Regions from separate parts of the Streptomyces sp. BK79 genome, predicted to be linked through region 2. Evidence: riboswitches for the same ligand, from Rfam matches in the RefSeq annotation. Region 2 holds a riboswitch; each other region holds the start of a gene.
The links. Region 2 has a riboswitch for thiamine pyrophosphate ahead of thiC (phosphomethylpyrimidine synthase ThiC). Riboswitches for the same ligand answer to the same signal wherever they lie in the genome.
Positions count from the first base shown of each region.

Region 1: it holds a riboswitch for thiamine pyrophosphate, as region 2 does, so the genes downstream of both, thiO (glycine oxidase ThiO) here and thiC (phosphomethylpyrimidine synthase ThiC) in region 2, are expected to answer to the same signal.
Region 3: it holds a riboswitch for thiamine pyrophosphate, as region 2 does, so the genes downstream of both, ACFIF2_RS22430 (thiamine ABC transporter substrate binding subunit) here and thiC (phosphomethylpyrimidine synthase ThiC) in region 2, are expected to answer to the same signal.

Region 1 covers NZ_JBHVOC010000013.1:67,342-73,954, forward strand. The annotation lists gene ACFIF2_RS17750 (hypothetical protein) at 1-48, opposite strand, end outside; gene metF (methylenetetrahydrofolate reductase [NAD(P)H]) at 105-1,028, opposite strand; gene thiE (thiamine phosphate synthase) at 1,151-1,825, opposite strand; gene ACFIF2_RS17765 (Rv2175c family DNA-binding protein) at 2,049-2,414, opposite strand; gene ACFIF2_RS17770 (NAD(P)/FAD-dependent oxidoreductase) at 2,492-3,709, opposite strand; gene ACFIF2_RS17775 (hypothetical protein) at 3,799-4,149, opposite strand; TPP riboswitch at 4,202-4,313, shown strand; gene thiO (glycine oxidase ThiO) at 4,311-5,525, shown strand; gene thiS (sulfur carrier protein ThiS) at 5,522-5,722, shown strand; gene ACFIF2_RS17790 (thiazole synthase) at 5,725-6,522, shown strand.
Region 2 covers NZ_JBHVOC010000025.1:143,655-150,267, reverse strand. The annotation lists gene ACFIF2_RS28795 (IclR family transcriptional regulator) at 1-321, shown strand, start outside; gene ACFIF2_RS28790 (SsgA family sporulation/cell division regulator) at 421-858, shown strand; gene ACFIF2_RS28785 (YibE/F family protein) at 910-2,334, opposite strand; TPP riboswitch at 2,406-2,595, shown strand; gene thiC (phosphomethylpyrimidine synthase ThiC) at 2,588-4,381, shown strand; gene ACFIF2_RS28775 (VWA domain-containing protein) at 4,468-5,928, shown strand; gene ACFIF2_RS28770 (hypothetical protein) at 5,953-6,613, opposite strand, start outside.
Region 3 covers NZ_JBHVOC010000017.1:159,535-166,147, forward strand. The annotation lists gene ACFIF2_RS22420 (phosphatidate cytidylyltransferase) at 1-329, shown strand, start outside; gene rlmN (23S rRNA (adenine(2503)-C(2))-methyltransferase RlmN) at 441-1,547, shown strand; TPP riboswitch at 1,623-1,728, shown strand; gene ACFIF2_RS22430 (thiamine ABC transporter substrate binding subunit) at 1,804-2,889, shown strand; gene ACFIF2_RS22435 (ABC transporter permease) at 2,946-4,547, shown strand; gene ACFIF2_RS22440 (ABC transporter ATP-binding protein) at 4,548-5,576, shown strand; gene ACFIF2_RS22445 (LAETG motif-containing sortase-dependent surface protein) at 5,676-6,386, opposite strand; gene ACFIF2_RS22450 (LOG family protein) at 6,543-6,613, opposite strand, start outside.

The DNA.
Region 1 (6,613 bases), on a different contig from region 2:
CCACAGCGCGACGATGCCGAACGCGATGTAGAGGACCGTCCAGCCCATGTACGCCCCTCTCCCAGTGGCCGCTACGCAGTGTGTCGTAAGTATGTGCGGCCGGTCTAGGCCCGCGGTGGGTGGTGCAGGCCCAGGTTCTCGTAGATTTCCAGGGTCGCCGTGGAGTTGTTGAGCGTGATGAAGTGCAGTCCGGGCACACCCTCGGCCAGCAGCCGCGCGCAGAACTCCGTGGCGAAGTCGATGCCAATGGAGCGTACAGCCGCCGGATCGTCCTTCGCTGTGAGGATCCGCTCTTTCAGCTCGGCCGGGATCGAGGCGTTGCTGAGCTGGGGCAACCTCTCCAGCATCTTCACACTGGTCACCGGCATGACCTCGGGAATCACCGGGGTCTCGCAGCCGGCCGCGGTGACCCGGTCGCGCAGGCGCAGGTACGACTCGGGCTGGAAGAACATCTGCGTGATCGCGTAGTCCGCGCCGGCGCGGCACTTGTCGACGAAGCGCCGGACGTCCGCGTCCCAGTCGGCGGAGCGCGGGTGCATCTCGGGGAAGGCCGCGACGCCGACGCAGAAGTCGCCCGACTCCTTGATCAGCTCGACCAGCTCGGCCGCGTACGTCAGACCCTGCGGATGCGGGATCCAGTCGGCCATGGGGTCGCCGGGCGGGTCGCCGCGCACGGCCAGCATGTTGCGGATCCCGGCGTCGGCGTACTGGCCGATGATGTTGCGCAGCTCGGCGATGGAGTGGTCGACCGCGGTGAGGTGGGCGACCGGGGTCAGCGTCGTGTCGGCGACGATCTGCTGGGTCTCGCGGACCGTGCCCGCGCGCGTGGAACCGCCGGCGCCGTAGGTCACGGAGACGAAGTCCGGGGCGACCGCCTCCACCCGCCGCAGGGCGCTCCACAGGTTCTTCTCGCCCTTGGGCGTCTTCGGCGCCGAGAACTCGAACGAGTACGTCGTCTTGCCGGTGGCCAGGATGTCGCGCACGGTGCGTGCGCGATCAGACCTGGTGGATGCGGTTCCGAGGGCCATACGGGCAGGTTAGCCAGGGGGCGGCGGCCACCCAACCGGATGCGGGTTATTTGTCCGTATTGTCGATTTGTTGTCCACGCCTTGGACACATGCCTCCGGCACCGGCGCCCCCGCGTGGCCGCCTACGCCTGGCGCAGGCGCTTCGCGAACTCGGCCGCCGCCGCGCCGGGGTCGTCGGCCGCGGTGATCGCCCGGACGACGACGACGCGCCGGGCGCCGGCCTCCAGCACCTGGTCGAGGTTGCCGAGGTCGATGCCGCCGATGGCGAACCAGGGGCGGTCGGTGCCGAGGGAGGCCGTGTGACGGACCAGGTCGAGGCCGGGGGCGTGACGGCCGGGCTTGGTGGGGGTGGGCCAGCACGGGCCGGTGCAGAAGTAGTCGACGCCGTCCTGGGCGGCGGCAGCGGCGGCCTCCGCCTCGGCGTGCGTGGATCGGCCGACGAGGACGTCGTCGCCGAGGATCGCGCGGGCGGCCGGTACCGGGAGGTCGCCCTGCCCGAGGTGCAGCACGTCGGCGCGGGCGGCGTGGGCGACGTCGGCCCGGTCGTTGACCGCGAGGAGCTTGCCGTGGCGGGCGCAGGCGTCGGCGAAGACCTCGAGGTGCTCCAGTTCCTCGGCGGCCTCCATGCCCTTGTCGCGCAGCTGCACGATGTCGACGCCGCCGGCCAGCACCGCGTCCAGGAACTCGGGCAGGTCCCCCTGGGCGCGGCGGGCGTCCGTGCACAGGTAGAGCAGGGCGTCGGAGAGCCGGGCGCGGGCGTGGGTGGCGGCGACGGTGTCGGTGTCGGTGTCGGACATGCGGGTGACCCCCTGATCGGTGGCGCGGGCCCACGACGGACCACACGGCCTTGGCTTACGGGCGGAGGCAGGATGCCATGTGAAGCTCACGCCACACCCGCCCGCCCGCCCGGCAGGAGATCTCAGGCCGAACCTGCCCGCCCGGGCGGGCGGATCCGAGCCCGGACCCGTCCGAGCGGGCGGATCTCAGGCCCGCCCCGCCCGCCCGGCGGTGGGGTTCAGGTCAGACGGCGAGCGCCTGGGCGCGGCGCTTCACCTCCGTGCCGCGGTTCTCGCTCAGCGCCTGCGCGGGGGTGCCGGGCAGGGAGGGGTCGGGCGTGAAGAGCCACTCCAGCATCTCCTCGGGGGAGAAGCCGTCGTCCCGCAGCAGCGTCAGGGTCCCGACCAGGCCCTTGACGACCTTGTCCTCGTCGATGAAGGCCGCCGGGATGTGCAGCGCCCGGTTCTCGCCGCGGCGTACGGCGATGAGCTGGCCTTCCTTGATCAGCTGGCGCACGCGGGTCACTTCGACACCCAGCATCTCGGCGATGTCGGGGACGGTGAGCCAGGCAGGCACGAGAGCATCGATCTTTGCGTCAATCTCGGTCACGTCTCAAGCCTGCCATCTGCCACTGACAGTCGGAAGCCGGACCCGTCCGAGCCGGGCCGCCGCACCCGGCGGACGGGCTACGCGGTCGACGCCTTGAGCGGCCGCGCCGGGTCGGCCAGCAGCCGGGGATCCATCGTCGCGCCCGCCTGGATCAGCCGCTTGCCCTGCGCCAGGTCCCGGGGGCGGCCCACCGCCAGCAGGGCGGCCAGGCGGCCCTCCCGCAGCCAGCAGACCGTCCAGGCGGGCCCCGAGGGCTCGCCCCGCCACAGGAGGGTGTCCGCGGCCGTGTGGTGACCGGCGTACTGGACGAAGCGGCCGAACTGCTCGGACCAGAAGTACGGCACCGGGTCGTAGGCGGCCGGGACCTCGCCGACGGCGGCGCCGACGATGCCGGCGGCGACCGTGCGCGGGCCCTGGAGGGCGTTGTCCCAGTGGTGCACCAGGAGCCGCTCCCCGTAGCGCCCCGAGGGGAAGGACGCGCAGTCGCCGACCGCGTGGACGTCCGGCGCGGAGGTGCGCAGGCGGTCGTCGGCCAGGATGTCGCCGTGCGGGCCCAGGGCGATGCCGGAGCCGTCGAGCCAGGCGGTGGCGGGCCGGGCGCCGATGCCGACGACGACCGCGCCGGCGGGCAGCCGCGAGCCGTCGTCGAGGACGACGACGTGACCGGCCTCCCCCGGACCGCCGGATTCGACGCGCTCCACGCGCGCGTGCGTGCGCAGGCCGACGCCGGCGTCGGCGTACCAGGCGGTCATCGGCGCGGCGACCTCGGCGGGCAGCGCGCCCGCGAGCGGATGCCCCGCGGCCTCCACGACGGTCACCGCGCAGCCCGCCTCGCGCGCGGCGGTGGCGAACTCGGCGCCGATCCAGCCGGCGCCGACGACCACGATGTCGTGCTGCCGGGCGAGCACCGGGCGCAGCCGCTCGGCGTCGTCCAGGGTGCGCAGCAGGTGCACGCCGGGCACGCCCTCCGTGCCGGGGAGCCGGAACGGTTCCGCACCCGTCGCGAGGACGAGGACGTCGTACGGCACGGGCCCCGCGGACGTGTCGAGGACGTGCGCGCCGGGCCGGACGCCCAGGGCCTCGCAGCCGAGCCGCAGGGTGATGCCGAGGGCCTCGAAGTCGACGTCGAAGGCGGATCCCTCGGCGGTGCCGAGCAGGACGGCCTTGGACAACGGGGGACGGTCGTACGGCTGGTGCGGCTCGGCGCCGATCAGGGTCACGGTGCCCGTGAAACCCTGCTCCCGCAGGGCGACGGCGGTCTGCACCCCGGCCATGCCCGCGCCCACGACGACCACGCGGCGCTCCGCGTCCGCTCCCCGTTCCCGGGGCTGCTCCTGCGTCTGATCACTCACCCGATCACCTTAGACACCTGACGTACCGTCATTCAGCGCCCCTGCGCGGTGACCTGCTCCACCACGCTCGTCCCGCTGCCCCGCTGGGACTCCCACTCCCAGGTCTCGTCCAGGCGCACCCGCCCGTCCGGCAGTTCGGCGACGGTCGACACGCAGTGCCCCGAGGACGTGCTGCCGTCGGTCTTGAGCTGCACGTAGCGGAAGTCGAGCCGGTCGCCCTCCCGGGTGCCCACCAGGCGGCCCCGGACGACGTCGCCGCCCTCGTACTCGGCCCATACCGCGCCGTCCTGCTCGTGGTAGGTGAACCGGGTCCGCGTGCCCACCTGGCCGGGCGCCTGGTCGGCGACGGGGGCGAGGACGAGACCGTCGAGTGAACGCGCCATGGGCCAGGGCTCCCTTACTGAGACTTACCGCGTCGGGCTAGGCTGGCCAACGTAAAGCACTCGCGGGAGCCCGGACGCACCGGGCTGAGAGGGAGGCTGGCGGCCTCCGACCGTACGAACCTGATCCGGGTCATGCCGGCGAAGGGAGGGGCTGGACGCCCATGTCGTCTCCACCGCACCTGTCGTCTCCGCCGCACACGTCGTCACGGACACCTGACGTCCTCGTGGTCGGGGGCGGGATCATCGGCCTGGTCACGGCGTGGCGGGCCGCGCAGCGCGGGCTCGGCACGGCCCTCGTGGACCCCGAACCGGGCGGCGGGGCCGCCTCGGTGGCCGCCGGGATGCTGGCCGCCGTCACGGAGCTCCACTACGGCGAGCAGACGCTGCTCGCGCTGAACCTGGCCTCGGCGCGCCGCTACCCGCGGTTCGCGGCCGAGCTGGCCGACGCCACGGGCCACGACCTCGGGTACCGGCGGTGCGGCACCCTCGCCGTGGCGCTGGACGCCGACGACCGGGCCCACCTGCGGGAACTGCACGCGCTCCAGCAGCGTTCGGGCCTGGAGTCCGAGTGGCTGAGCGGGCGCGAGTGCCGGCGCCTGGAGCCGATGCTCGCGCCGGGCGTGCGCGGCGGGCTGCGGGTGGACGGCGACCACCAGATCGACCCCCGGCGGCTGGCCGGGGCGCTCGTGGCCGCCTGCGAAGGCGCGGGGGTGGTCTTCCACCGGGAGTGGGCCGAGCGGCTCACCGTCGGGCGCGGCGGGCGGGCCACCGGTGTGGTCACCGCCGACGGCACGGTCCTGGAGGCCGGGCAGGTGGTGCTGGCCGGCGGGTGTCTCAGCGGGCGGCTCAAGGGCGTACCGGACGACGTGCTGCCGCCGGTGCGGCCCGTGAAGGGGCAGGTGCTGCGGCTGGCGATGCCGCGGACGCACGGCCCGCTGCTGAACCGGACGGTGCGTGCCGTGGTGCGCGGCAACCCGCTCTACCTGGTGCCCCGGGAGAGCGGCGAGCTGGTCGTCGGCGCCACCAGCGAGGAGCTGGGCTGGGACACGACGGTCACCGCGGGCGGCGTCTACGAGCTGCTGCGCGACGCCCACGACCTGGTGCCCGGCATCACGGAGCTGCCCCTGACGGAGACCCGGGCGGGCCTGCGCCCCGGCTCCCCGGACAACGCCCCGCTGCTCGGCCCGACCGGTCTCGACGGCCTGCTGCTGGCCACCGGCCACTACCGCAACGGCGTCCTGCTCACCCCGGTCACCGGCGACGTCATGGCGGACGTCCTGACCACCGGGGAGCTTCCGGCCGAGGCCCGCCCCTTCACCCCCCGGCGCTTCGGCGCCGACCCCGCACTCCCGCGACTCTCGGAGCAGCCCGCATGAACATCTCCGTCAACGGCGAGCCGCGCGAGGTGGCTCCCGGTACGGCCCTGGACACCCTGGTGGGCACGCTCACCCCGGCCTCGTCCGGAGTGGCCGCCGCTCTGAACGAGACCGTCGTCCCGCGCGCGCGGTGGTCGGCCACCGCGCTGGCCGACGGCGACCGCGTCGAAGTCCTCACCGCCGTCCAAGGAGGCTGACCATGGCCGACGATCCCTTCGTCCTCGGCGGTACGTCGTACGCGTCCCGGCTGATCATGGGTACGGGCGGGGCGCCCAGCCTCGACGTGCTGGAGCGCGCGCTGGTGGCCTCCGGTACCGAGCTGACGACGGTCGCGATGCGGCGCGTGAACGCCTCGGTGCACGGGTCCGTGCTGTCGGTGCTGGACAAGCTCGGCATCCGGGTGCTGCCGAACACGGCCGGCTGCTTCACCGCCGGGGAGGCGGTCCTCACCGCCCGCCTCGCGCGCGAGGCACTCGGCACGGACCTGGTGAAGCTGGAGGTCATCGCCGACGAGCGCACCCTGCTGCCGGACCCGATCGAGCTGCTGGACGCGGCCGAGACGCTGGTCGACGACGGGTTCACGGTGCTGCCGTACACGAACGACGACCCGGTCCTCGCGCGGAAGCTGGAGGACGTCGGGTGCGCCGCGATCATGCCGCTCGGGTCGCCGATCGGGTCGGGGCTGGGCATTCGCAACCCGCACAACTTCGAGCTGATCGTGGAGCACGCGCGCGTGCCGGTGATCCTGGACGCGGGGGCCGGTACGGCGTCGGACGTGGCGCTGGCGATGGAGCTGGGCTGTGCGGGGGTGATGCTCGCGTCGGCGGTGACGCGGGCGCAGGAGCCGGTGCTGATGGCCGGCGCGATGCGCTCCGCGGTGAAGGCGGGACGGCTGGCCCGGCTGGCGGGGCGGATTCCGCGGCGGCGGTTCGCCGAGGCGTCGTCTCCCGCGGAGGGCTTGGCGGTACTCGACCCGGAGCGGCCCGCTTTTGGGTAGCCCCGCGCTGTCCTGCCGTCTCGGTCTCCCACCCGCGCACCACCCGTTTCCAGTCGGCCAAGAGGTGGACCTCGCCCGTGGGGGCCGATCA
Region 2 (6,613 bases):
TCGCAACTGGACGAGGACGCCCGCCGCGACCACCTGGACCGTTACCCGGTGCAGCCGGTCACGCCGTACACGGTGCGTGACGAGCACACGCTGCTGAAACGGCTGGAACGCATGCGCCGGATGACGCCGGTGATCGAACGCCAGGAGTACGCCCTGGGGACGGTCTGCGCGGCGATCCCGATCACCGTCGGCACCACGGCCGCGACCATGGCCATCTCCCTGCCCCTCCACCAGGCCGACCGGCTGCTGCCCGCGGCGGAGCGGTTGCAGCACGAGGTGGGCCGGCTTCTGGGGTCACTCTCGATCTCTATCAGTATCTGAAAACTCACTCCTTGTGATCTGGTGTGTACGTTGAGCAAGATGCCACCAGTGTTAGAGGTTTGATTCCCGGACAGTCGACGGCGAATGACGGGGTAGGCGATGGGCGAGTCCGTACAGGCAGAGGTCATGATGAGCTTTCTCGTGTCCGAGGAGCTCTCGTTCCGCATTCCGGTGGAACTGCGCTACGAGACCTGTGATCCCTATGCCGTGCGCCTGACCTTCCATCTGCCCGGGGACGCACCGGTCACCTGGGCCTTCGGCCGGGAACTGCTGGTCGACGGCGTGGGACGGCCGTGCGGTGACGGTGACGTGCGCATCGCCCCCGTCGACCCCGAACCGCTGGCCGAGGTGCTGATCCGTCTCCAGGTCGGCATCGACCAGGCACTGTTCCGCTCGTCGGCCGCTCCCCTGGTCGCGTTCCTCGACCGGACCGACAAGCTGGTGCCGCTGGGGCAGGAGGGGGCGCTCGCCGACTTCGACGCCCACCTCGACGAGGCCCTGGACCGCATCCTGGCGGAGGAACAGAGCGCCGGATGAACCGTTACGGCAGCCCTTCGGCGCTGGCGTAACGCTTCGCCCGAAAGCGCGTCAGCGCTTACGGCGCCGGCCGCCTCCGCCGCGCCCGGGGGCCGTGCCGGGGCCCGGCGCCCCTCCGGAGGTCTGGGCCGCCGTCCGGTCGGCGGACCGGTCGGCGGACACCACCAGGGCAGCGAGGGCCGTGGTGACCGGCACGGACGCCACCAGGCCGATCGATCCGACCAGCGTGCGCACGATCTCCTCCGCGACCAGCTCGCTGTTGGCGACCGTCCCCACCCCGCTCTGCGCGATCGAGAACAGCAGCAGCAGGGGCAGCGCGGCGCCCGCGTAGGCGAGGACGAGCGTGTTGACGACCGACGCGATGTGGTCGCGGCCGATGCGGATGCCCGCGCGGTACAGGCCGCGCCAGCCCATGGTCGGATTGGCCTCGTGGAGTTCCCAGACCGCGGAGGTCTGCGTGACCGTCACGTCGTCCAGGACACCCAGCGAACCGATGATGACACCGGCGAGCAGCAGACCGCTCATGTCGATCGTCGGATACAGGCCGTGGATGAGGCCGGTGTTGTCGTCCGTGTTGCCGGTCAGCGCGGCCCAGCCGATGAACAGCGATCCGAGGACGCCGATCAGCAGCAGGGAGATCAGGGTGCCGAGCACCGCGACGGAGGTCCGGGCCGACAGGCCGTGACACAGATACAGCGCGATCAGCATGATGGCGCTCGACCCGACCACGGCGACGGCCAGGGGATTCGATCCCTGCAGGATCGCGGGCAGGATGAAGAAGTTCAGCAGCAGGAAGCTGAGGGCCAGCGAGACCAGGGCCATCAGGCCCCGCAGTCGTCCGACGACCACGACGGCGATCGCGAAGATGCCGGCGAGCAGGGCCAGCGGCAGCCCGCGGTTGATGTCGGTCACCGAGTACTGCAGGTCCTTCGGCGCGGAGGGCTCGTAGGCGACCACCACCTTCTGGCCCTCGTGCAACTGCCGTGACTGGTCCGGCTGCACGACCTCGGTGAACGTACGGCCCTTGTCCTTGCCGCTGTCGACGCGGATCGTCGCCCGCTTGCAGTCGCCGTTCGCCTGCTGCACCGCGGAGGAGCCCTCCGCGGTGGAGGTGTCACCGGTCGGCGGGACGCCCGAGGCGTTGACGGACTGACAGCTCAGCTCGACCACCTTCGTGACGGTGCCGTCCTGCGTCTGCCGGTCGAAGCCGACCCCGGTGCGTTCGTGCGCCGGAGCACCACCGGGCCACAGCACCCCGAGCCCGACCAGGACGGCCGCCGCGAACGGGATGAGGACCGCCGCGATGACCTTCCGCAGATGCCGGGAGACCGGCGTGGCCGGCCCGTGACTGTGGACGTGCGCGTGCCCATGGGCGGTGGGGGAGGCGGGCCCGGCCTCGCGGCCGGCGCCGCCGTCGGAGCCCTGCCCGCGGCCGGGCTCGTGCGGTGGGAAGGGGGGATGCTGCGGTGTGGTCACCGCCCGATCATCGCAAGAACCAGGGGGGCCCTCTGTTCACCGCGCCCGAATTGGCGCTAGCGTGGAGGCACCTTTGTACACGCGGGAGCTCGGAGCACCGGGCTGAGAGGGCGCTGACCTCCGTCCCAGCGATGTTTCACGGGAAACGTCACCGAAGTCGAGTGACCTATCCCACGAAGCGTCGGCAGACGGAAGCCGCTGCGTCGACCGCCGAACCTGTTACCGGGTAATGCCGGCGTAGGGAGTAGGTCTCATGACCATCGAGGACGCACGCACGCCTGCCTCCGCGCAGAACTCCGCTCACAAGGAGCGCACGGAGGACGGGAAGTCCATCGGCTGGCACAAGGCGTACGTCGAGGGCTCGCGCCCCGACCTGCGGGTGCCGGTCCGTCAGGTGCATCTCACCAACGGGCAGTCGGTCACGCTGTACGACACGTCGGGCCCGTACACCGATCCGCTGGTCGACACCGACGTCCGCAGGGGGCTGCCGCCGCTGCGTGAGAACTGGATCATCGCCAGGGGCGACACCGAGGAGTACGCGGGCCGCCCCGTCCGCCCCGAGGACGACGGCATCAAGCACACCTCCCCCCGCGGAGGTCTGCGCAACCTGGACGCGGTCTTCCCCGGCCGCCCGCGTCAGCCGCGCCGGGGGCGGGACGGCACGCCCGTCACCCAGCTCGCCTACGCCCGTCGGGGCGAGGTCACGCCGGAGATGGAGTACGTGGCCCTCCGGGAGAACGTCTCGCCGGAAGTGGTCCGCGAGGAGATCGCGGCGGGCCGCGCCGTACTGCCCGCCAACGTCAACCACCCGGAGATCGAGCCGATGATCATCGGCAAGCGGTTCCTGGTGAAGGTCAACGCCAACATCGGCAACTCGGCGGTGACGTCCTCCATCGAGGAGGAGGTCGAGAAGATGACCTGGGCGACCCGGTGGGGCGCCGACACGGTCATGGACCTTTCCACCGGCCGCAACATCCACACCACGCGCGAGTGGGTGCTGCGCAACTCCCCCGTGCCCATCGGGACGGTGCCGCTCTACCAGGCACTGGAGAAGGTCGACGGCCGGGCCGAGGAGCTGACCTGGGAGATCTACAAGGACACGGTCATCGAGCAGGCCGAGCAGGGCGTGGACTACATGACGGTCCACGCGGGTGTGCGGCTGGCGTACGTGCCGCTGACCGCGAACCGCAAGACCGGCATCGTCTCGCGGGGCGGCTCGATCATGGCGGCATGGTGCCTGGCGCACCACCGGGAGTCGTTCCTGTACGAGAACTTCGAGGAACTCTGCGAGATCCTCGCGGCCTACGACGTCACGTACTCCCTCGGCGACGGCCTGCGGCCGGGCTCGATCGCGGACGCCAACGACGAGGCGCAGTTCGCGGAGCTGCGCACCCTCGGGGAGCTCAACTCGATCGCCAAGCGCTTCCACGTGCAGACCATGATCGAGGGCCCGGGCCACGTCCCGATGCACAAGATCAAGGAGAACATCGATCTTCAGCAGGAGATCTGCGAGGAAGCTCCGTTCTATACGCTCGGCCCGCTGACGACGGACGTCGCGCCGGCGTACGACCACATCACCTCCGGCATCGGTGCCGCGATGATCGCCTGGTGGGGCACGGCCATGCTCTGCTACGTCACGCCCAAGGAGCACCTGGGCCTGCCCAACCGTGACGACGTCAAGACCGGCGTCATCACCTACAAGATCGCCGCCCATGCCGCCGACCTCGCCAAGGGGCACCCAGGTGCGCAGGAGTGGGACGACGCGCTGTCCGACGCCCGGTTCGAGTTCCGGTGGGAGGACCAGTTCAACCTGGCCCTCGACCCGGACACGGCACGGGAGTTCCACGACGAGACCCTGCCGGCCGAGCCCGCCAAGACGGCCCACTTCTGCTCGATGTGCGGGCCGAAGTTCTGCTCGATGAAGATCTCGCAGGACATCCGGCGGGAGCACGGAGGGAGCAAGGCCGAGATCGAGGAGGGAATGGCCCAGAAGTCGCAGGAGTTCGCCGCCGCGGGCAATCGCGTGTACCTGCCGATCGCGGACTGAACGAGGCCCGGGCGGCGGTGGGGAGGGGACAGGCCGCACAGCCCGCCCTCTCCCCATCGAAGGCCGGGTCTGGGCAGACTGGGCGCATGACAGCCACTTCCCTGAGCAAGGGCGCCAACCTCGCCGTCGACTCCCCCGCGGTGCGCGTCGAACTCGTCTGGTCCGCCGGACCGGCCGTGCCCGAGGTCGACGTCTCCGCGCTGCTGCTCACCGCGGAGGGCCGGGTGCGGGACGACGGTGACTTCGTCTTCTACAACCAGCCCCGGCACGCGTCCGACGCGGTGCGGCACGTGGGCAAGCAGGGCGGGTCCGGTGCGGGGGCGGGCGTCATGACCGACGCCGTCGAGGTGGACCTGCGCTCGGTGGAACCGGTCGTCGACCGCATCGTCCTGGGTGCCTCGGCGGACGGTGGGACCTTCGGCCAGGTTCCCGGGCTGTCGCTGCGGTTGCTGGAGGCCGGGACCCGGACCGAGCTGGCCCGGTTCGACATGACGGCCGGGCCGGAGACCGCGCTGCTCGGCGGCGAGCTGTACCGGCGGCAGGGGAAGTGGAAGTTCCGGGCGGTCGGACAGGGGTACGCCTCCGGTCTCGCCGGGCTGGCCACCGACTTCGGGATCACCGTGGACGAGGCTCCGGCCGCGCCAACGGCCCCGTCGACGGTGGCGGCACCTCAGGCTCCTCCGACACCCGCGCCCTCGGCACCGGCACCGCCACCGGTACCGGCACCGTCCTCGCCCCCGGCACCCTCCCCCGCACCGGCGACGCCGCCCACCACTGCGGGCCCTCGCCTCACCAAGGGGGAGGAGCACCTGCCCGTCGACATGCGCAAACGGCTGTCCCTGCGCAAGGAACAGGTCGCGGTCAGTCTGAAGAAGCACGGGGCGGCCGGTGTCACCGCGCGCGTCGTCCTGGTGCTCGACGCCTCCGGGTCCATGTCCTTCCTCTACTCCAAGGGCGTGGTCACGGACGTCGTGGAACGGATGGCGGCCGTCGCGGCCCAGTTGGACGACGACGGAGAGATGCAGGCCTGGACCTTCGCCTCGAACCCGGCGCGCCTGCCCGACCTCCGCATCGGCGAGCTGCCCGACTGGCTGCGGCTGCACGTACGCGTGGGGGAGATGAGCCTGTTCCGCCGTGGCAGGAAGAAGGGCCTGCACCCCGACCAGGCCGACATGCGGGCGGTCGGCATCGGGAACGAGGAGCAGAAGGTGATCGCCGAGGTGCGTGCCTTCGTCCGGGAGAACCCGGCGGCGGCGCCGACCCTGGTGCTGTTCTTCTCCGACGGCGGTGTCTACCGCAACGCCGAGATCGAGCGGGAGCTGCGGGAGGCGGTGGAGGAACCCGTCTTCTGGCAGTTCGTGGGGCTCGGGCGGTCCGACTACGGCGTGCTGGAACGCTTCGACACCCTGCCGGGCCGGCGCGTCGACAACGTCGGCTTCTTCGCCGTGGACGACATCAGCACCCTCCCGGACGCCCAGCTGTACGACCGGCTGCTGTCCGAGTTCCCGTCCTGGATCACTGCCGCCGGCCGGGCGGGCATCCTCTGATCCGTTGCCCGCCCGGGCCGGTGGTCAGTCGGGCCGGTGTTCCGGACCGCCGAAGTCCGGGCTGCTGTAGTCCGGGCTGGAGTAGCTCGGCCGCGGACCGGTGGTGGAACCCTCACCGGGGCTGGTGAACCCCGGCCGGTCGTAGCCGAGGTGCGGCATGCGACTCGTCGGCGCCGCGGGCCCCGTGCGGCCCAGTGCCGTCGTACCCGGATCCGCGAGCGCGTCCCGCAGGAAGGGCATGATGCCGCGTTCCAGCAGCGCGTCGTGCCAGGCGTCCCTGGCCCGGACCACTTCCTCGTCGAGTTCGCCGTAACGCCCGGCCTCGGCCGAGGGGCGGTTGCGCAGGGCCGTGAGCAGCAGTCCCACCCCGGCGACGAGGATCGCCACCGCGGCGACGGCGCCGAAGACCCATCCGGTGGTGAGCATGGTCTGCGCGAAGGCCGGCTGCGGTTCGAGCATCTTCAGGATGTAGCCGACGAGGAGGAAGATCGCCGCGGCGGTACCGGCCAGGACGGGTGCCAGGACGGCGACCACGGCGACGGCACCCGCGCCGGTCGCCTCGGCGACCTCGCCCACGGTGGCGGCGAGCCGCACCGCGCCCGTGCCCGGCTCGTCGGAGCCGGATTCGCGCGTGGACGGGGTCCGGGCGGCCGGCGCCGGGTGGCGCAGTTCCTCGCGGACCTTC
Region 3 (6,613 bases), on a different contig from region 2:
GGACCAAGCTGGCCCCCCGCATCAGCCCCGGCAAGACCCGTGAGGGCCTGCTCGGCGCGGTGGCGTTCGCGATGGTGGCGGGCGCGCTGTGCATGCAGTTCCTGATCGACGGCGGCACCTGGTGGCAGGGCCTCCTGCTCGGCCTCGCGGTCGCCGTCAGCGCCACGCTGGGCGACCTCGGCGAGTCCATGATCAAGCGGGACCTCGGCATCAAGGACATGGGCACGCTCCTGCCGGGGCACGGCGGCATCATGGACCGGCTGGACTCACTGCTGCCGACGGCACCGGTGGTGTGGCTGCTGCTGGTGATCTTCGTCGGATCGGGCTGAACCGGAAGGTGATCGTGGCAGGCTCGGCCTGACCTGCGGTTCTTGGTTGAGGGGCTCGCTGTCCACAGGGCGGCGGGTCCCTCTCCGTATGTCTGCGACACTGGTAGGGCCATGCCTAAGCCCGGAGAACTCACATTCGTCGCCCCCCGCGGAGCCAAGAAGCCGCCGCGGCACCTCGCCGACCTCACGCCCGCCGAGCGCAAGGAGGCCGTCGCCGCGATCGGCGAGAAGCCGTTCCGCGCCAAGCAGCTCTCGCAGCACTACTTCGCGCGGTACGCGCACGATCCCGAGCAGTGGACCGACATCCCGGCCGGTTCGCGTCAGGGTCTGCGGGAGGCGCTGCTGCCCGAGCTGATGTCGGTCGTGCGGCATCTGTCGACCGACCAGGGCACCACCCGCAAGACGCTGTGGAAGCTGTTCGACGGGACGCTCGTCGAGTCCGTCCTCATGCGCTACCCGGACCGGGTCACCATGTGCATCAGCTCCCAGGCGGGTTGCGGCATGAACTGCCCGTTCTGCGCCACCGGGCAGGCCGGCCTGGACCGGAACCTGTCGACGGCCGAGATCGTGCACCAGATCGTCGACGGAATGCGGGCGCTCAGGGACGGTGAGGTCCCCGGCGGGCCGGCGCGGCTCAGCAACATCGTGTTCATGGGCATGGGCGAGCCCCTGGCCAACTACAACCGCGTCGTGGGGGCCATCCGCCGCCTCACCGACCCCGAGCCCGACGGACTGGGCCTGTCCCAGCGGGGCATCACCGTCTCCACGGTCGGCCTCGTCCCCGCTATCCACCGCTTCACCGGCGAGGGCTTCAAGTGCCGCCTCGCCATCTCGCTGCACGCGCCGGACGACGAGCTGCGCGACACCCTCGTCCCCGTCAACACGCGCTGGAAGGTCCGCGAGGTGCTGGACGCCGGGTTCGAGTACGCGGCGGTGTCCGGGCGCCGGCTGTCCATCGAGTACGCGCTGATCCGGGACATCAACGACCAGGCGTGGCGCGGTGACCGGCTCGGGCGGCTGCTCAAGGGCAGGCCCGTGCACGTCAACCTCATCCCGCTCAACCCGACGCCCGGCTCGAAGTGGACCGCGTCGCGGCCCGAGGACGAGAAGGCGTTCGTCGAGGCGATCGCGGCGCACGGTGTGCCGGTGACGATCCGGGACACCCGTGGCCAGGAGATCGACGGGGCGTGTGGTCAGCTCGCCGCGAGCGAGCGGTAACCTGACCGGCGTACAGCTTCATACGTCAGTACACCTTCGTACGTCAGTACATCTTTCATACGTCAGTACATCTTCATATTCCGACAGGGGAGCGCCACAGCGCTGAGAGTGCGGCACCGGCCGCAGACCCTCCGAACCTGGCCCAGGTCATTCTGGGTAGGGAGATCGGTCATCACTCGAGCTGTTGCGCCCTGCCCGAGGTCCCCAGGGGCTGCGGGCGGGGCCGCGTCTTCTCCTGGTCACCCAGGAGGAATCAGTGAGCATCACCAAGAAGGCCGCCGCCCTGGCCCTCGGCCTCGGCATGGTCGGCGGCCTGGCCGCGTGCGGATCGTCGTCCGACGGCGACGGGCAGGGCTCCGGCGACTCCAGGACCGTGACGCTGGTCAGCCACGACTCGTGGGCGGCCTCGAAGGACGTCGTCGCCGCCTTCGAGAAGAGCTCCGGCTACAAGGTCAGGGTCCTGGAGGACGGCGACGCCGGGCAGGCCGTCAACAAGGCCATCCTCACCAAGGACAACCCCCAGGGCGACGTCTTCTTCGGCGTCGACAACACCCTGCTGTCCCGCGCGCTCGACAACGGGCTGTTCCAGCCGTACGAGGCGAAGGGCCTCGACCGGGTCGACCCCGCGTTCCAGGCCGACGCCGAGCACCGCGTCACGCCCGTCGACACCGGTGACGTGTGCGTCAACTACGACAAGGCGTACTTCAGCGAGCGCGGGCTGACCCCGCCGGACTCCCTCGACGACCTCGCCGAGCCCGCGTACAAGGACCTGCTCGTCACCGAGAACGCCGGCAGTTCGTCCCCCGGCCTCGGCTTCCTGCTCGGCACGGCCGCCGCGTACGGGGACGAGGGCTGGCAGGACTACTGGAAGAAGCTCAAGGCGAACGGCGTCAAGGTCGTCGACAGCTGGGAGCAGGCGTACAACGAGGAGTTCTCCGGCTCGGCCGGCGGCAAGAAGGCCAAGGGCGATCGTCCGCTCGTCGTCTCCTACGCCTCCTCCCCGCCCGCCGAGGTGATCTACGCCGACCCGCAGCCGGCCACCGCGCCGACGGGCGTCGCCGAGGGCACCTGCTTCCGCCAGGTCGAGTACGCGGGTCTGCTGAGCAACGCCGCGAACCCCGAGGGCGGCAAGGCGCTCCTCGACTTCCTCATCGGCGAGCGGTTCCAGGAGGACCTGCCGCTGAACATGTTCGTCCACCCGGTCCGCGAGGGCGCGCGGCTGCCCGAGGCGTTCCGGAAGTTCGGGCCGCGGGCCGAGGACCCGCAGACCATGGACCCGGCGAAGATCGCCGACCACCGCGACGAGTGGGTCAAGGCGTGGACCTCTCTCGTACTGAAGTAGGCAGGGCCGGGACGAGGACCAGGACCGTGCGCGGGAGCGCGGCGCGGCTCGCCCTGATGGCGGTGCCCGTCGCGTTCTTCGCGGTGTTCTTCGCCTACCCCGTCGCCGCGATCGTCGCGCGCGGACTGGAGGTCGACGGGGTCTGGCGGTTCGGGCGGATCGGGGACGTGCTCGCCCAGTCCGACGTCCGGCACGTGCTGTGGTTCACCACCTGGCAGGCGCTGGCCTCCACCGCGCTCACGCTGCTCGTCGCCCTGCCCGGCGCCTACGCCTTCGCCCGCCTCGACTTCCCCGGCAAGCAGGTGCTGCGGGCCGTGGTGACGGTGCCGTTCGTGCTGCCGACGGTCGTCGTCGGTACGGCGTTCCTGGCCCTGGTCGGGCGCGGCGGGCTGTTCGACGAGCTGTGGGGCGTACGGCTGGACACCACCGTGTGGGCGATCCTGCTCGCGCACGTCTTCTTCAACTACGCCGTCGTGGTCCGCACCGTCGGCGGTCTGTGGGCGCAGCTCGACCCGCGCCAGGAGGAGGCCGCGCGGATGCTCGGCGCCTCGCGGCCCAGGGCCTGGCGGCAGGTGACGCTGCCCGCGCTCGCGCCCGCCGTGGCCGCGGCCTCGCTGATGGTGTTCCTGTTCACCTTCACCTCCTTCGGTGTCGTCCAGATCCTCGGCGGGCCCGCCTTCTCCACCCTGGAGGTGGAGATCTACCGGCAGACCTCGCAGGTCTTCGACCTGTCTACGGCCGCCGTGCTGACACTGATCCAGTTCGCGGCGGTCGCCGCCGTCCTCGCCGTGCACGCCTGGACGGTACGGCGGCGGGAGACGGCCCTGCGGCTGGTGGACGCGGCCACGACCGCCCGCCGGCCGCGCGGTGCCGGGCAGTGGGCCCTGCTGACCGGGGTCCTGCTCACCGTCGCGGGCCTGGTCGTGCTGCCGCTGGCCGTACTGGTGCAGCGCTCGCTCGGCGCCCCCGGCTTCGGCTACTACCGGGCGCTGACCCGCGAGGACGGCGGCACCTTCCTCGTCCCGCCGATCGAGGCGGTCGGCAACTCCCTCCAGTACGCCGTCGCCGCCACCGCCATCGCCGTGGTGATCGGCGCGCTGGCCGCCACCGCGCTGACCCGGCGCGACGCGGGCCGTTTCGTGCGCGGTTTCGACGCGCTGCTGATGCTGCCGCTCGGGGTGTCCGCCGTGACGGTCGGCTTCGGGTTCCTGATCGCGCTGGACGAACCGCCGCTGGACCTGCGCTCCTCCTGGATCCTGGTGCCGCTCGCGCAGGCGCTGGTCGGTGTCCCGTTCGTCGTACGGACCATGCTGCCGGTGCTGCGGGCGGTGGACGAGCGGCTGCGGGAGGCGGCGACGGTGCTGGGGGCGTCGCCGTGGCGGGTGTGGCGCGAGGTGGACCTGCCGATGGTGCGGCGGGCCCTGCTCGTCGCGGCCGGGTTCGCCTTCGCGGTGTCGCTCGGCGAGTTCGGGGCGACCGTGTTCATCGCGCGGCCCGACAACCCGACGCTGCCGGTGGCCGTGGCCCGCCTGCTGGGGCGGCCCGGGGACATGAACTACGGCCAGGCGATGGCCCTGTCGACGATTCTGATGCTGGTGTGTGCCGTGGCCCTGGTGGTGCTGGAGCGGCTGCGGACCGACCGGAGCGGGGAGTTCTAGATGCCACCGAGCCTGCTGAGTCTCGAAGGCGCGACCGTCCGTTTCGGCGGGCGGGCCGTGCTCGACGCCGTCGACCTGGAGGTCGCCGAGCACGAGGTGGTGTGCGTGCTCGGGCCCAGCGGCAGCGGCAAGTCGACGCTGCTGAGGGCGGTCGCCGGGCTCCAGCCGCTGGACGCCGGGCGGGTGACGCTGGACGGGCGGGACCAGTCCGGGGTGCCCGCGCACCGGCGCGGGGTCGGGCTGATGTTCCAGGACCACCAGCTGTTCCCGCAGCGGGACGTGGCCGGGAACATCGCCTTCGGGCCCCGGATGCGCGGCGCCTCACGTGCCGCGCAGCAGGAGCGGGTGGGGGAGTTGCTGGAGCTGGTGGGGCTGCCCGGCGCCGCCCGCCGGTCCGTCGCCGCGCTCTCCGGCGGTGAGCAGCAGCGGGTGGCGCTGGCCCGCGCCCTCGCGCCCCGGCCGCGGCTGCTGATGCTGGACGAGCCGCTCGGCCAGCTCGACCGCTCGCTGCGGGAACGCCTCGTCGTCGAGCTGCGGGAGCTGTTCGGCCGGCTGGGCACCACCGTGCTCGCCGTGACGCACGACCAGGGCGAGGCCTTCGCGCTCGCCGACCGGGTCGTGGTCATGCGGGACGGGCGCATCGCCCAGTCGGGGACGCCCCTTCAGGTGTGGCAGCGGCCGGCCGACGCCTTCGTGGCCCGCTTCCTCGGCTTCGACAACGTCGTCGAGGCGACCGTCGCCGGGCAGGCCGCGAACACCCCGTGGGGCAAGGTGCCGGTCCCCGACGACGCCCCGCAGGGCGCCCGTACCCTGCTCGTCCGGCCGGCCGGCGTGCGCCTCGTCGCCGCCGACGCGGGCCTGCGCTGCACGGTGACCGCCCGCACCTTCCGGGGCACGCACGTCGCCGTGCACCTGAGTCCCGAGGGCGCGCCGCGCCTGGAGGCGGCCTGCGCGCTGCGGGCGGCGCCGGAGGTGGGGGACACGGTCGGGGTGGAGTTCGACGCGGCGGACATCGTGGTGCTGGGGTGATCCCGCAGCTGGTGGTGGCGTCGTCCGGGTGAGCCGGTGCGACGGTGGCCCGCCCCCCGGACGGGGACGGGCCACCGGTGCCGCGTACCGGTACGGGCGTCAGCGGTCGCCGTTGGCTCCGCGTCGGCGCAGGCCGAAGAAGACCGCGCCGCCACCGACGGCGACCAGGGCCGCCGCGATGCCGGCGATCATGCCGGTGTTGGAGCCGGCGCCGGTCTCGGCGAGGTTGGACTCACCGGCCGCCGGGGACGGGGCGTTGCTCGGCACGGCGGCCGGGGCCGTGCTCTCGCTCTCGGACGGTGCGGGGGCCGACGTGGAGGGCGCCGGGGCCGGCGTCTCCGTCTCCTCGGCCGGGGTGGAGGAGCTCTCCGACGGGGTCGGCGTCGGCGTGCTCTCCGTCTTGCAGGGGGTCGACGGGGTCACGAGGTTCGGCTTGATGTCCTCGTCGACGTACGTCTCGGCCTTGACGTGGATGCGGTACTCGGCGTTCGGCTTCCAGTCCGCGGCGAAGGTGATGGTGGTGCCCTCGCGCGAGCCCTTGACCACCTGCTCGCCGATCTTCTGGGCGTCGGAGCCGTTGTTCTGGAGGTAGACGCTGACGGTGGCGGGGACGCCGGCCGGGTCCACGTCGGTGACGGTGATGACACCCTTGTCGCCGTCGCACTTCGCGGCGGCGGAGAACTCGCTGATGTCGCAGGCGAGGGCGTTGCCGGCGGCGCCGACCGCCAGGGCCGCCGAGGCGGCGACGACACCGAGGGCGCGAACGCTACGGCGGGATGCCGTGCGGCTGAGTATGGACAGGACTGCCACGTTTGTCCTTTGCGGGAGCGCGGATGCGGGGGGTGGAGAGGGTGCCGACGCGCGGTGAGGCGGCATCGGCACACCCACGAGCCTCACTGGTCTATAAGCGTTGCATAAGCAGTGTCAACGCATATGCCCGTCAAGGGACTTGGCTTTGCCCTCTTATTAACCGCCGAGACGTTTCAGCGCCTCGGGAGCCTCCTCGATCCGGTCGACCAGCGCGATCCGGGACTCCA